Regions from separate parts of the Cytobacillus sp. C11.1 genome, predicted to be linked through region 1. Evidence: a T-box and tRNA genes for the amino acid it is inferred to sense, from the RefSeq annotation. Region 1 holds a T-box; the other regions hold tRNA genes.
What was found. The T-box of region 1 lies ahead of serS (serine--tRNA ligase). A T-box ahead of a tRNA ligase gene usually reads a tRNA of that ligase, here a tRNA-Ser.
Positions count from the first base shown of each region.

Region 2: it has a tRNA-Ser gene. The T-box ahead of serS (serine--tRNA ligase) is inferred to sense a tRNA for this amino acid. The anticodon was not compared.
Region 3: it has a tRNA-Ser gene. The T-box ahead of serS (serine--tRNA ligase) is inferred to sense a tRNA for this amino acid. The anticodon was not compared.

Region 1 covers NZ_CM176935.1:880,042-884,070, forward strand. Annotated here, with positions in the region: gene AC3ZVC_RS04550 (deoxynucleoside kinase) at 1-327, shown strand, start outside; tRNA gene AC3ZVC_RS04555 (tRNA-Ser) at 702-794, opposite strand; gene serS (serine--tRNA ligase) at 893-2,170, opposite strand; T-box leader at 2,227-2,458, opposite strand; gene pdxT (pyridoxal 5'-phosphate synthase glutaminase subunit PdxT) at 2,525-3,106, opposite strand; gene pdxS (pyridoxal 5'-phosphate synthase lyase subunit PdxS) at 3,118-3,999, opposite strand.
Region 2 covers NZ_CM176935.1:1,771,792-1,775,820, forward strand. Annotated here, with positions in the region: rRNA gene AC3ZVC_RS08745 (23S ribosomal RNA) at 1-566, shown strand, start outside; rRNA gene rrf (5S ribosomal RNA) at 693-809, shown strand; tRNA gene AC3ZVC_RS08755 (tRNA-Val) at 819-894, shown strand; tRNA gene AC3ZVC_RS08760 (tRNA-Thr) at 916-991, shown strand; tRNA gene AC3ZVC_RS08765 (tRNA-Lys) at 1,022-1,097, shown strand; tRNA gene AC3ZVC_RS08770 (tRNA-Leu) at 1,107-1,191, shown strand; tRNA gene AC3ZVC_RS08775 (tRNA-Gly) at 1,201-1,275, shown strand; tRNA gene AC3ZVC_RS08780 (tRNA-Leu) at 1,283-1,371, shown strand; tRNA gene AC3ZVC_RS08785 (tRNA-Arg) at 1,388-1,464, shown strand; tRNA gene AC3ZVC_RS08790 (tRNA-Pro) at 1,470-1,546, shown strand; tRNA gene AC3ZVC_RS08795 (tRNA-Ala) at 1,560-1,635, shown strand; tRNA gene AC3ZVC_RS08800 (tRNA-Met) at 1,659-1,735, shown strand; tRNA gene AC3ZVC_RS08805 (tRNA-Ile) at 1,753-1,829, shown strand; tRNA gene AC3ZVC_RS08810 (tRNA-Ser) at 1,845-1,937, shown strand; tRNA gene AC3ZVC_RS08815 (tRNA-Met) at 1,956-2,029, shown strand; tRNA gene AC3ZVC_RS08820 (tRNA-Asp) at 2,033-2,109, shown strand; tRNA gene AC3ZVC_RS08825 (tRNA-Phe) at 2,269-2,341, shown strand; tRNA gene AC3ZVC_RS08830 (tRNA-Gly) at 2,360-2,433, shown strand; tRNA gene AC3ZVC_RS08835 (tRNA-Ile) at 2,438-2,514, shown strand; tRNA gene AC3ZVC_RS08840 (tRNA-Asn) at 2,525-2,599, shown strand; tRNA gene AC3ZVC_RS08845 (tRNA-Ser) at 2,605-2,695, shown strand; tRNA gene AC3ZVC_RS08850 (tRNA-Glu) at 2,702-2,773, shown strand; gene AC3ZVC_RS08855 (hypothetical protein) at 2,929-3,126, opposite strand; gene glgB (1,4-alpha-glucan branching enzyme) at 3,351-4,029, shown strand, end outside.
Region 3 covers NZ_CM176935.1:623,635-627,663, reverse strand. Annotated here, with positions in the region: gene AC3ZVC_RS03180 (Tex family protein) at 1-495, shown strand, start outside; gene cmpA (cortex morphogenetic protein CmpA) at 621-734, opposite strand; gene AC3ZVC_RS03170 (SprT family protein) at 915-1,388, shown strand; tRNA gene AC3ZVC_RS03165 (tRNA-Asn) at 1,544-1,618, shown strand; tRNA gene AC3ZVC_RS03160 (tRNA-Ser) at 1,624-1,714, shown strand; tRNA gene AC3ZVC_RS03155 (tRNA-Glu) at 1,730-1,801, shown strand; tRNA gene AC3ZVC_RS03150 (tRNA-Asp) at 1,827-1,902, shown strand; tRNA gene AC3ZVC_RS03145 (tRNA-Gln) at 1,908-1,982, shown strand; tRNA gene AC3ZVC_RS03140 (tRNA-Lys) at 1,995-2,070, shown strand; tRNA gene AC3ZVC_RS03135 (tRNA-Leu) at 2,086-2,170, shown strand; tRNA gene AC3ZVC_RS03130 (tRNA-Leu) at 2,230-2,315, shown strand; tRNA gene AC3ZVC_RS03125 (tRNA-Arg) at 2,376-2,452, shown strand; tRNA gene AC3ZVC_RS03120 (tRNA-Pro) at 2,459-2,535, shown strand; tRNA gene AC3ZVC_RS03115 (tRNA-Gly) at 2,558-2,631, shown strand; rRNA gene AC3ZVC_RS03110 (16S ribosomal RNA) at 2,726-4,029, shown strand, end outside.

The DNA.
Region 1 (4,029 bases):
TACGAAACCTACACCAGCTTATTTGATGCAATGGTGATGACACCTTACTTCCCGCATCCTGATTTGCTTATTTACCTGGAAGGATCAATTGACGACATTCTTTCCCGCATTCAGGAGCGCGGCCGTCCGATGGAACAGCAGACTCCGATTTCTTACTGGGAAGAAATGCACCAGCGTTATGAAGATTGGATCAACAACTTTAATGCATGCCCTGTCCTTCGTCTGAATATCAATGATTATGATATTATTCAAAACGAGCAATCCATTGAGCCAATTGTTGAACGCATTTCCTACTTTTTAAGACAAACTCAATTATTGAAAAAATAACCGCCATTTCGGCGGTTTTTTGTTACGCTTTTGATTAATGGCTCAAGAAACTCAGCTGAAAGTGGTTGATCGCAGGATATCCGACGGACACGTTTCTACCGAAGTGCCTCCAAAATATTTTAACGGTCACTTTCACACGCATAGCATATTTATCGGTTGCTTGCAGTATGATATCGGCCGAAACATCATTTTATCGGTTACTTTTTCAAACTATAGGTCACTCCTCGGGGGATTAACTTGACACTACCCACATACTGAAAAGTAAAATAACATCGATCTGGGAGCCTTTAAAAAATATAACAAAAAAACCGCTGTGTTTATCAGCGGTTTTATGTATCTCCAATATTTATGCGCGTGTTAGATGTCAATTAAAATGGAGGAGGAAAGGGGATTCGAACCCCTGCGCGGTTTGACCCGCCTGTCGGTTTTCAAGACCGATCCCTTCAGCCAGACTTGGGTATTCCTCCGCATCGACAAGAAATAATATACCACCTCTAAAAAAAGATGTCAACATATTTTATAAAAAAACCGAGCGGGTTTTCAGGCCCGCCCAAAAATGAAGAGATTATGGCTTAATGACTTCACGGTTGCCCATGTAAGGACGCAATACTTCCGGAATAATGACACTTCCGTCTGCCTGCTGGTAGTTTTCCAAAATGGCTGCCACCGTGCGGCCGATCGCAAGGCCAGAACCATTTAAGGTATGAACATGTTCCGGTTTGCCTTTAGCCTCGCGGCGGAAACGGATATTTGCACGTCTTGCCTGGAATCCTTCAAAATTACTGCAAGAAGAGATCTCCCTGTATGTGTTATAGCTTGGAATCCAAACTTCTAAATCATACTTTTTCGCAGCCGTGAATCCGAGGTCGCCAGTACACATGCTCATGACTCTGTATGGAAGCCCCAGCATCTGAAGTACCTTTTCTGCATGGCCTGTCAGCTTCTCCAGTTCATCATAAGACTCTTCCGGCTTCACAAACTTTACAAGTTCCACCTTGTTAAATTGATGCTGCCTGATTAATCCGCGTGTATCGCGTCCTGCAGATCCAGCCTCAGAACGGAAGCATGCACTGAATGCCGCATAATTAACCGGAAGCTCCTCGCCAGTCAGAATCTCTTCCCTATGCATATTTGTGACAGGTACTTCCGCCGTAGGAATTAAGAAATAATCTTCGCTTTCAATCAAGAATGCATCTTCTTCGAACTTCGGAAGCTGTCCCGTTCCTGTCATGCTTGCGCGGTTAACCATGTATGGAGGAAGCACCTCTTTATAGCCGTGCTCTTCCGTATGCAAATCAAGCATGAAATTGAATAAGGCACGTTCCAGGCGAGCGCCCAGACCTTTATAAAATACAAAGCGGCTGCCTGTTACTTTGCTTGCACGTTCAAAATCAAGCAGATCCAAATCTGTTGCAACATCCCAATGCGCTTTAGGTTCAAAATCAAATTCACGGACTTTTCCCCACTTGCGGATTTCCACATTGTCATCCTCTGTTTCGCCAACAGGCACGCTCTCATGTGGAATGTTCGGGATGCTTAGCAGCAATTGGTCCAATTCTTCCTCAACCGTTCGGAGCTCCTCATCCAGTGCTTTGATTTTATCGCCAACTTCCCTCATTTCAGCGATTAAGTGGTCTGCATCCTGCTTTTCGCGCTTTAATGCAGCTACCTGCTGGGATACTTCATTTCTTTTGCTCTTCAGCTGTTCAGCCTCAACGATTAACTCACGTCTTTTTACATCGGAATCTTCAAACTTTCCGAGGTCTGTTAAATCTTCTCCCCGGTGCTGAAGCTTGTTTTTCACTTCTTCGAAATTGGCTCTTAAATACTTAATGTCCAGCATTCTTTAAAACCTCCTAGTATAAAAAATGATTAAAACACAAAAAACTCCCGTCCCCAAAAAGGGACGAGAGTTACCCGCGTTGCCACCCTAGTTGAAAGCATAAGCTTTCCACCTTAAATTCATAACGGTTTTAACCGAAAGCATTTACTAATCTTAGCGGTAAAACTACTGCCAAGTGTTCCATGCCTTGCTCGAGGATGGATTCGCAGGGTTTATTCACCAGTTCTCACCAGCCACCGGCTCTCTTCAGAACAAATTCCTGTTACTAGTTCCTCTCATTGCTTTAGCTATAAGAATTTTTGTAATTCATAATGTACTACAATTATGTTCCTTTTGCAACCAAAATATTCAAAATTAAGATTGCTTATATTCTTTGATCATCTCAATGAAATATGCTGTAAGGCGGTGATCGTCTGTAAGCTCTGGATGGAATGAGCATCCAAGGAATCGGCCTTCACGGGCAGCCACAATGCGGTCATTATGTTTAGCGAGGATTTCTACATTTCCCCCTGCTTCAACAATATGCGGAGCACGAATAAAGACTGCTGCAAAATCCTCGGCTACTCCAGCGATATCAAGATCCGCTTCAAAGCTTTCTCTTTGGCGCCCAAAAGAATTTCTCTCAACCTGAACATCCATTACACCAATATGCGGTTCTTCATAACCAATTACGTTACTTGATAGAAGGATCAAGCCTGCACAGGTTCCGAACATCGGCTTGCCTGAACGTGCAAATTCCTTAAGACTATCCATAAAATCATATTTATCAATCAGGCGGCGCATTGTTGTACTTTCACCGCCAGGCAATATAAGCCCGTCCACCTCTTCAAGCTGCTCTTTGCGCTTAATGACTACGGCTTCTGCACCGCATTCCTCGATAGAGCGCACATGCTCTCTTACAGCACCCTGCAGCCCTAAAACTCCAACCTTTATCATACCTATTCTCCTTACCAGCCGCGCTCCTGCATACGAGCCTCAGGAGCCAATGAAGCAATTTCGATTCCCTTCATTGGTGTGCCAAGCTCTTTTGAAAGTTCAGCAATTAATTTATAGTCTTGATAATGTGTTGTTGCTTCCACAATAGCACGTGCAAACTTAGCCGGGTTCTCTGACTTGAAGATACCAGATCCGACAAATACACCGTCAGCTCCAAGTTCCATCATCAAAGCCGCATCTGCAGGTGTTGCCACACCGCCTGCTGCAAAGTTTACCACTGGAAGGCGTCCAAGGCTTCTGATTTCCAAAAGAAGCTCATATGGCGCTCCTAGAAGCTTAGCTTCAGTCATAAGTTCATCTTCATTCATGCCAACAACCTTGCGCACCTGTGCATTCACCTTGCGGATATGGCGAACAGCTTCGACAATATTTCCAGTTCCAGGTTCACCCTTTGTGCGAAGCATGGATGCACCTTCGCCAATACGGCGGGCAGCTTCGCCTAAATCACGGCAGCCGCAAACGAAAGGAACTGTATAATCTCTTTTGTTAAGATGGTATTCTTCATCAGCAGGAGTTAAAACTTCACTCTCATCTATGTAATCTACACCCATCGCTTCGAGCAAACGAGCTTCAACAATATGTCCGATACGTGCTTTAGCCATTACCGGGATTGAAACTGCGCCCATTACTTCTTCAACAATACGCGGGTCTGCCATGCGCGCCACGCCGCCTGCCGCACGGATATCAGAAGGAACACGTTCTAGTGCCATTACCGCTACTGCACCAGCTTCTTCTGCAATTTTTGCCTGCTCCGCGTTAACAACGTCCATAATGACGCCGCCCTTTTGCATTTCTGCCATTCCACGTTTAACTCGATCTGTACCTGTCTTCATGTTTATCCCCCTTCATAAATACCATCTGCT
Region 2 (4,029 bases), 890 kb from region 1:
AAGGGAGCTTGACTGCGAGACCTACAAGTCGAGCAGGGACGAAAGTCGGGCTTAGTGATCCGGTGGTTCCGCATGGAAGGGCCATCGCTCAACGGATAAAAGCTACCCCGGGGATAACAGGCTTATCTCCCCCAAGAGTCCACATCGACGGGGAGGTTTGGCACCTCGATGTCGGCTCATCGCATCCTGGGGCTGTAGTCGGTCCCAAGGGTTGGGCTGTTCGCCCATTAAAGCGGTACGCGAGCTGGGTTCAGAACGTCGTGAGACAGTTCGGTCCCTATCCGTCGTGGGCGCAGGAAATTTGAGAGGAGCTGTCCTTAGTACGAGAGGACCGGGATGGACGCACCGCTGGTGTACCAGTTGTCTTGCCAAAGGCATCGCTGGGTAGCTATGTGCGGAAGGGATAAGTGCTGAAAGCATCTAAGCATGAAGCCCCCCTCGAGATGAGATTTCCCATAGCGTCAAGCTAGTAAGATCCCTGAAAGATGATCAGGTTGATAGGTCAGAGGTGGAAGCGTGGCGACATGTGGAGCTGACTGATACTAATCGATCGAGGACTTAACCAAGTTATTGGTGAATACTCGGTAACACTTCTTCATGCATTATCTAGTTTTGAGGGAATGAAAAATATTAAATTTCCTCTTGAAAAATCTTAAAAAGACGGTATAATAAACCTTGTCTTTGAAAAATAGTCTGGTGGCGATAGCGAGAAGGTCACACCCGTTCCCATACCGAACACGGAAGTTAAGCTTCTCAGCGCCGATGGTAGTTGGGGGCTGTCCCCCTGTGAGAGTAGGACGCTGCCGGGCTTTAATAATGGAGGATTAGCTCAGCTGGGAGAGCATCTGCCTTACAAGCAGAGGGTCGGCGGTTCGATCCCGTCATCCTCCACCATTGAATTTAAATGTACAAGCTGCCGGTGTAGCTCAATTGGTAGAGCAACTGACTTGTAATCAGTAGGTTGGGGGTTCAAGTCCTCTCGCCGGCACCATTTTCTCTTCAATCTCTTTGAGATTTTTATGAGCCATTAGCTCAGTCGGTAGAGCATCTGACTTTTAATCAGAGGGTCGAAGGTTCGAGTCCTTCATGGCTCACCATTTAAATATGCGGGTGTGGCGGAATTGGCAGACGCACCAGACTTAGGATCTGGCGCCGCAAGGCGTGGGGGTTCGAGTCCCTTCACCCGCACCATTTATTTTTGCGGAAGTAGTTCAGTGGTAGAACATCACCTTGCCAAGGTGGGGGTCGCGGGTTCGAATCCCGTCTTCCGCTCCATTTAATTGCCGGGGTGGCGGAACTGGCAGACGCACAGGACTTAAAATCCTGCGGTAGGTGACTACCGTACCGGTTCGATTCCGGTCCTCGGCACCAGTTGAATTTTAAAAACGCGCCCGTAGCTCAATTGGATAGAGCGTTTGACTACGGATCAAAAGGTTAGGGGTTCGACTCCTCTCGGGCGCGCCATAAAACGGGGAGTAGCTCAGCTTGGTAGAGCACTTGGTTTGGGACCAAGGGGTCGCAGGTTCGAATCCTGTCTTCCCGACCACTAGATACTAAATGGGGCCTTAGCTCAGCTGGGAGAGCGCCTGCTTTGCACGCAGGAGGTCAGCGGTTCGATCCCGCTAGGCTCCACCATAAATATAATATCATATCATTTTGGCGGTGTAGCTCAGCTGGCTAGAGCGTACGGTTCATACCCGTGAGGTCGGGGGTTCGATCCCCTCCGCCGCTACCATTTTTATAAACGAAGCTGGACCTTTAGCTCAGCTGGTTAGAGCAGACGGCTCATAACCGTCCGGTCGTAGGTTCGAGTCCTACAAGGTCCACCATTTTCACTTATATACGGAGGAATACCCAAGTCCGGCTGAAGGGATCGGTCTTGAAAACCGACAGGCGGGTCAAACCGCGCAGGGGTTCGAATCCCCTTTCCTCCTCCATTATTTTAATACTATTACCGCGGGGTGGAGCAGTCCGGTAGCTCGTCGGGCTCATAACCCGAAGGTCGCAGGTTCAAATCCTGCCCCCGCAATCTGGTCCGGTAGTTCAGTTGGTTAGAATGCCTGCCTGTCACGCAGGAGGTCGCGGGTTCGAGTCCCGTCCGGACCGCCATTTTTATAATATGGCTCAGTAGCTCAGTCGGTAGAGGATTTTAAAAGAATGCAGCTGCGAAGCATTAACATCCCTGAATGGCATGCTTTTAAAATCTGCAACAAAGAACACAGTGCTTTGGAGCACATGTTTCAAGCTTTAGGATTACTAATTTTATATGGCTCAGTAGCTCAGTCGGTAGAGCAAAGGACTGAAAATCCTTGTGTCGGCGGTTCGATTCCGTCCTGAGCCACCTTTTATACAACCTAATGCGGGTGTAGTTTAGTGGTAAAACCTCAGCCTTCCAAGCTGATGATGAGGGTTCGATTCCCTTCACCCGCTCCAAAATGGGCCTATAGCTCAGCTGGTTAGAGCGCACGCCTGATAAGCGTGAGGTCGATGGTTCGAGTCCATTTAGGCCCACCATTTTGATTGTTCCGCAGTAGCTCAGTGGTAGAGCATTCGGCTGTTAACCGAACGGTCGTAGGTTCGAATCCTACCTGCGGAGCCATATATGGGGAAGTACTCAAGTGGCTGAAGAGGCGCCCCTGCTAAGGGTGTAGGTCGGGCAACCGGCGCGAGGGTTCAAATCCCTCCTTCTCCGCCATATATTGGCCCCTTGGTCAAGCGGTTAAGACACCGCCCTTTCACGGCGGTAACACGGGTTCGAATCCCGTAGGGGTCATACAAAAAAGCTGTCAACATGATGTTGGCAGCTTTTTTGTTGTCCTTTTTCTTTTGTCTGTGTTAAAGCTTTATGCTTATTTTAGCACCTGTGTATTGGAGCAGAGCTCAACAGCAAGGTTAACACTCCCATTGTTTAAAAGTGGGCTTTACCTCCTAATCAAACTTCTCTTCCTTCTCACTCAGCTTATTCCCTGGATTATTCAAATCAATTTCCGAAGAAACCCCTGTGTATGGTCCTCTGAACATATCTCCTGTGGCCAGGATTTTTCCATCAGGTGCTTCAAATAGTGGAATCTTCACTTGGTCTTTATTTGCCTCGTTTAATAAAAATTCTTCTTCTTTATTACTCAAAATATTATTCTCCCTTCATTTATTGCTTGCATAGTTTGTGTTATTTTGTCTAAGTTTGTTCCAGATTATGTCGAAGGCTGCTGAATAAAGTAAAAACGTTCCGGTTTTTAGCGCATTTTGAATGTTACTGTCATAAAATTAAAAAAACTTTTACAAGGATTTTTTCTTCCTTGCACGAATATAAAAGGAAAGTCATAAGAATTTGAGACTGGGTGGGGAGAAGGATGCTAGTGGATACTTTGTTTCCAACCGATTATCAGCTGCATTTGTTCCATGAAGGAACATTTTTTGAGAGTCATCAGTTATTTGGTGCGCATGTAGTTGAGGAAGATGGAAGAGTTTTTACCCGTTTTTGTGTTTGGGCACCGAATGCTGAAATTGTCAGATTAGTCGGTGATTTCAATGATTGGAATGGAGAAGGCTATACCTTACATAGAGTGAATAATGAAGGTGTTTGGTTTATTCAGCTGGATGAAGACATGCAGGGTGCCTTGTATAAGTATGAAATTAAAACAAAGGAAGGAATGGTTTTACTAAAGTCAGATCCGTACAGCTTCCATTCAGAGGTCAGACCCAATACGGCTTCTATTGTGTCTTCATTGGAAGGCTATCAATGGAATGATAGCAAATGGATGCAGAAAAAGGAGAAGAAGAAGATTTATTCAGAGCCTGCTGTTATTTATGAGGTGCATTTGGGGTCCTGGAAAAAGAAAGAAGATGGCAGCCTGCTTTCTTACAAGGAGCTTGCAGATGAACTGATTCCTTATGCAGTGGAGCATGGCTTTACCCATATTGAACTGCTTCCTGTCATTGAGCATCCGCTCGACGCCTCCTGGGGCTATCAGGGAACGGGCTATTATTCGGCAACAAGCAGATATGGGACTCCGCATGAACTTATGTATT
Region 3 (4,029 bases), 260 kb from region 1:
GACAGGACAGGCATTCACCCTGAAACGTATGCAGAAGTAAATAAGCTGCTGACTAATCTTGGTTTTAAGTCCAATGATCTTGGGACCCTTTCATTAAGAAATGCCCTAGCAGGGTTGAACATTAGCCAAACAGCACAAGAGCTTGAAATTGGCGAACTGACGTTAAAAGATATAATCGATGCGTTAATGAGACCCGAAAGAGACCCTCGTGATGAGTTGCCAAAGCCTCTATTAAAGAAGGAAGTATTAAAGCTCGAAGATTTACAAGAAGGCATGGAACTTCAGGGGACAGTACGAAACGTAGTCGACTTTGGCGCTTTTGTTGATATTGGAGTCAAACAGGACGGCCTTGTTCATATCTCAAAACTTAGCCGTCAATTTGTAAAGCATCCATTAGATGTTGTATCTGTAGGTGATGTAGTCACAGTCTGGGTTGACTCTGTAGATAAACAGAAAGGAAGAGTCGCCTTAACTATGCTGGACCCGTCAAGTTAAATGGAAAAACACTGCTTATTTTGTCCAGCTTCAGCGCCTTGCTCTCGAGCCGTAAGTCAAATCACTCAGAAATCAGGACTTCCTGCGTGATTCGCCTTATGCTTATCGCAAGGCGCTCAGCTTTTCTATGAGCAGTGTTTTTTTCTATAAAAAAACCAGCATTGATTTAATAATTTTATCTGATAACGGTCCTTCTCGTAAAACGCACGCTGGATTTGGTTCTGAAACCAAACAGGCATATGATTACCTCCCGTATGTTAGGTTTAATCCTTAAGGTGTATGTGGATATGGAATGGATTCCTTATCGTAAGGAAAGTAGGGGCTCCTAAAAATCAGAACAGCTCCTTCTCTGTAAAAGGTATATATAATGTATGCTATAATAGGTTGTCATGTTCACTATAAAAGGGGAAAACATTGCAATGAAAGACAAAGATCTTCAAATACTTGTTGAAAAGATATCTTTAGAAAGCTTTGGCAAACTATTTCGCCACCAAGCATACTTTAATGCCAGGCTTAGATCGACGGGCGGAAGGTATTTGTTAAACTCTCATCATATAGAAATAAATAAAAAATATTATGAGCAGCTTGGAATTGAAGAACTTGTTGGCATAATTAAGCATGAGCTTTGCCATTATCATTTGCACTTAGAGGGCAGAGGATATAAACACCGTGATCAGGATTTCAGGCAGTTAATGAAAGAAGTGGGAGCGCCACGATTTTGCTCAGCTTTGCCTGATCGCCAAAAAAGAAGAACACCCAAGAAAATACTTATTTACATTTGTAAAGAGTGCAATCAAACTTATCAGAGAAGAAGAGCTATTGATACCAAGAGATATGTTTGCGGAAAATGCAGGGGGAAATTAGTGTTCGAAAAAGAATTGACAATGGATTAAAAAGGATTTATATTTAGTAATTGTCGCAGGACAATAATAGGACGAGAGGTTAATAAATTCTTTCAAAAACAAGCTTGACTTTTGAAGTCCACGTCCTTATAATGTAAAGAGTCGATAAGATGATTACCACGATTTCGACTAAGATTCATTACTATTCCGCAGTAGCTCAGTGGTAGAGCATTCGGCTGTTAACCGAACGGTCGCAGGTTCGAATCCTGCCTGCGGAGCCATATTTGGGGAAGTACTCAAGTGGCTGAAGAGGCGCCCCTGCTAAGGGTGTAGGTCGCGTAAGCGGCGCGAGGGTTCAAATCCCTCCTTCTCCGCCAGAATATTCTCACAATGGCCCGTTGGTCAAGCGGTTAAGACACCGCCCTTTCACGGCGGTAACACGGGTTCGAATCCCGTACGGGTCACTTTCTTTTAAAAAAACAATAAGCAGGTCCCGTGGTGTAGCGGTTAACATGCCTGCCTGTCACGCAGGAGATCGCGGGTTCGATTCCCGTCGGGACCGCCATTTGTTGGGCTATAGCCAAGCGGTAAGGCACCGGACTTTGACTCCGTCACTCGCAGGTTCGAATCCTGCTAGCCCAGCCATTTTTTGTTTGTGAGCCATTAGCTCAGTCGGTAGAGCATCTGACTTTTAATCAGAGGGTCGAAGGTTCGAGTCCTTCATGGCTCACCATTTTAATTTAATATTGCGGGTGTGGCGGAATTGGCAGACGCACCAGACTTAGGATCTGGCGCCGCAAGGCGTGGGGGTTCGACTCCCTTCACCCGCACCATTAATTACCATTGAATTGTTTATTTCATCCTGGTATGATAGTTATTGTCGCTTCATTAAGCGGTCGTGGCGGAATGGCAGACGCGCTAGGTTGAGGGCCTAGTGGGGGCAACCCCGTGGAGGTTCAAGTCCTCTCGGCCGCACCAAAGAAAGTTGTTGACAGACGGTTTTTAAGCCATTATAATATAAGAGTTGCTTTTAAAAATGCGCCCGTAGCTCAATTGGATAGAGCGTTTGACTACGGATCAAAAGGTTAGGGGTTCGACTCCTCTCGGGCGCGCCATATTTACGGGGAGTAGCTCAGCTTGGTAGAGCACTTGGTTTGGGACCAAGGGGTCGCAGGTTCGAATCCTGTCTTCCCGACCATTCGGGAAAAACAAATATATATGCGGGTGTAGTTTAGTGGTAAAACCTCAGCCTTCCAAGCTGATGATGAGGGTTCGATTCCCTTCACCCGCTCCAATTTTATTGATCTTTGAAAACTGAACGAACAAAAACGTCAACGTTAATTCTTTAGTCTTTTTTGAAAAGACAACTTATGAGCTTAATCAACTCTTATATGGAGAGTTTGATCCTGGCTCAGGACGAACGCTGGCGGCGTGCCTAATACATGCAAGTCGAGCGGACGGATGGGAGCTTGCTCCCTGAAGTCAGCGGCGGACGGGTGAGTAACACGTGGGCAACCTGCCTGTAAGACTGGGATAACTTCGGGAAACCGGAGCTAATACCGGATAACTCTTTCCCTCACATGAGGGAAAGCTGAAAGATGGTTTCGGCTATCACTTACAGATGGGCCCGCGGCGCATTAGCTAGTTGGTGAGGTAACGGCTCACCAAGGCAACGATGCGTAGCCGACCTGAGAGGGTGATCGGCCACACTGGGACTGAGACACGGCCCAGACTCCTACGGGAGGCAGCAGTAGGGAATCTTCCGCAATGGACGAAAGTCTGACGGAGCAACGCCGCGTGAGTGATGAAGGTTTTCGGATCGTAAAACTCTGTTGTTAGGGAAGAACAAGTACCGGAGTAACTGCCGGTACCTTGACGGTACCTAACCAGAAAGCCACGGCTAACTACGTGCCAGCAGCCGCGGTAATACGTAGGTGGCAAGCGTTGTCCGGAATTATTGGGCGTAAAGCGCGCGCAGGCGGTTCCTTAAGTCTGATGTGAAAGCCCCCGGCTCAACCGGGGAGGGTCATTGGAAACTGGGGAACTTGAGTGCAGAAGAGAAGAGTGGAATTCCACGTGTAGCGGTGAAATGCGTAGAGATGTGGAGGAACACCAGTGGCGAAGGCGACTCTTTGGTCTGTAACTGACGCTGAGGCGCGAAAGCGTGGGGAGCAAACAGGATTAGATACCCTGGTAGTCCACGCCGTAAACGATGAGTGCTAAGTGTTAGAGGGTTTCCGCCCTTTAGTGCTGCAGCAAACGCATTAAGCACTCCGCCTGGGGAGTACGGCCGCAAGGCTGAAACTCAAAGGAATTGACGGGGGCCCGCACAAGCGGTGGAGCATGTGGTTTAATTCGAAGCAACGCGAAGAACCTTACCAGGTCTTGACATCTCCTGACAACCCTAGAGATAGGGCGTTCCCCTTCGGGGGACAGGATGACAGGTGGTGCATGGTTGTCGTCAGCTCGTGTCGTGAGATGTTGGGTTAAGTCCCGCAACGAGCGCAACCCTTGATCTTAGTTGCCAGCATTCAGTTGGGCACTCTAAGGTGACTGCCGGTGACAAACCGGAGGAAGGTGGGGATGACGTCAAATCATCATGCCCCTTATGACCTGGGCTACACACGTGCTACAATGGATGGTACAAAGGGCTGCGAGACCGCGAGGTTAAGCGAATCCCATAAAACCATTC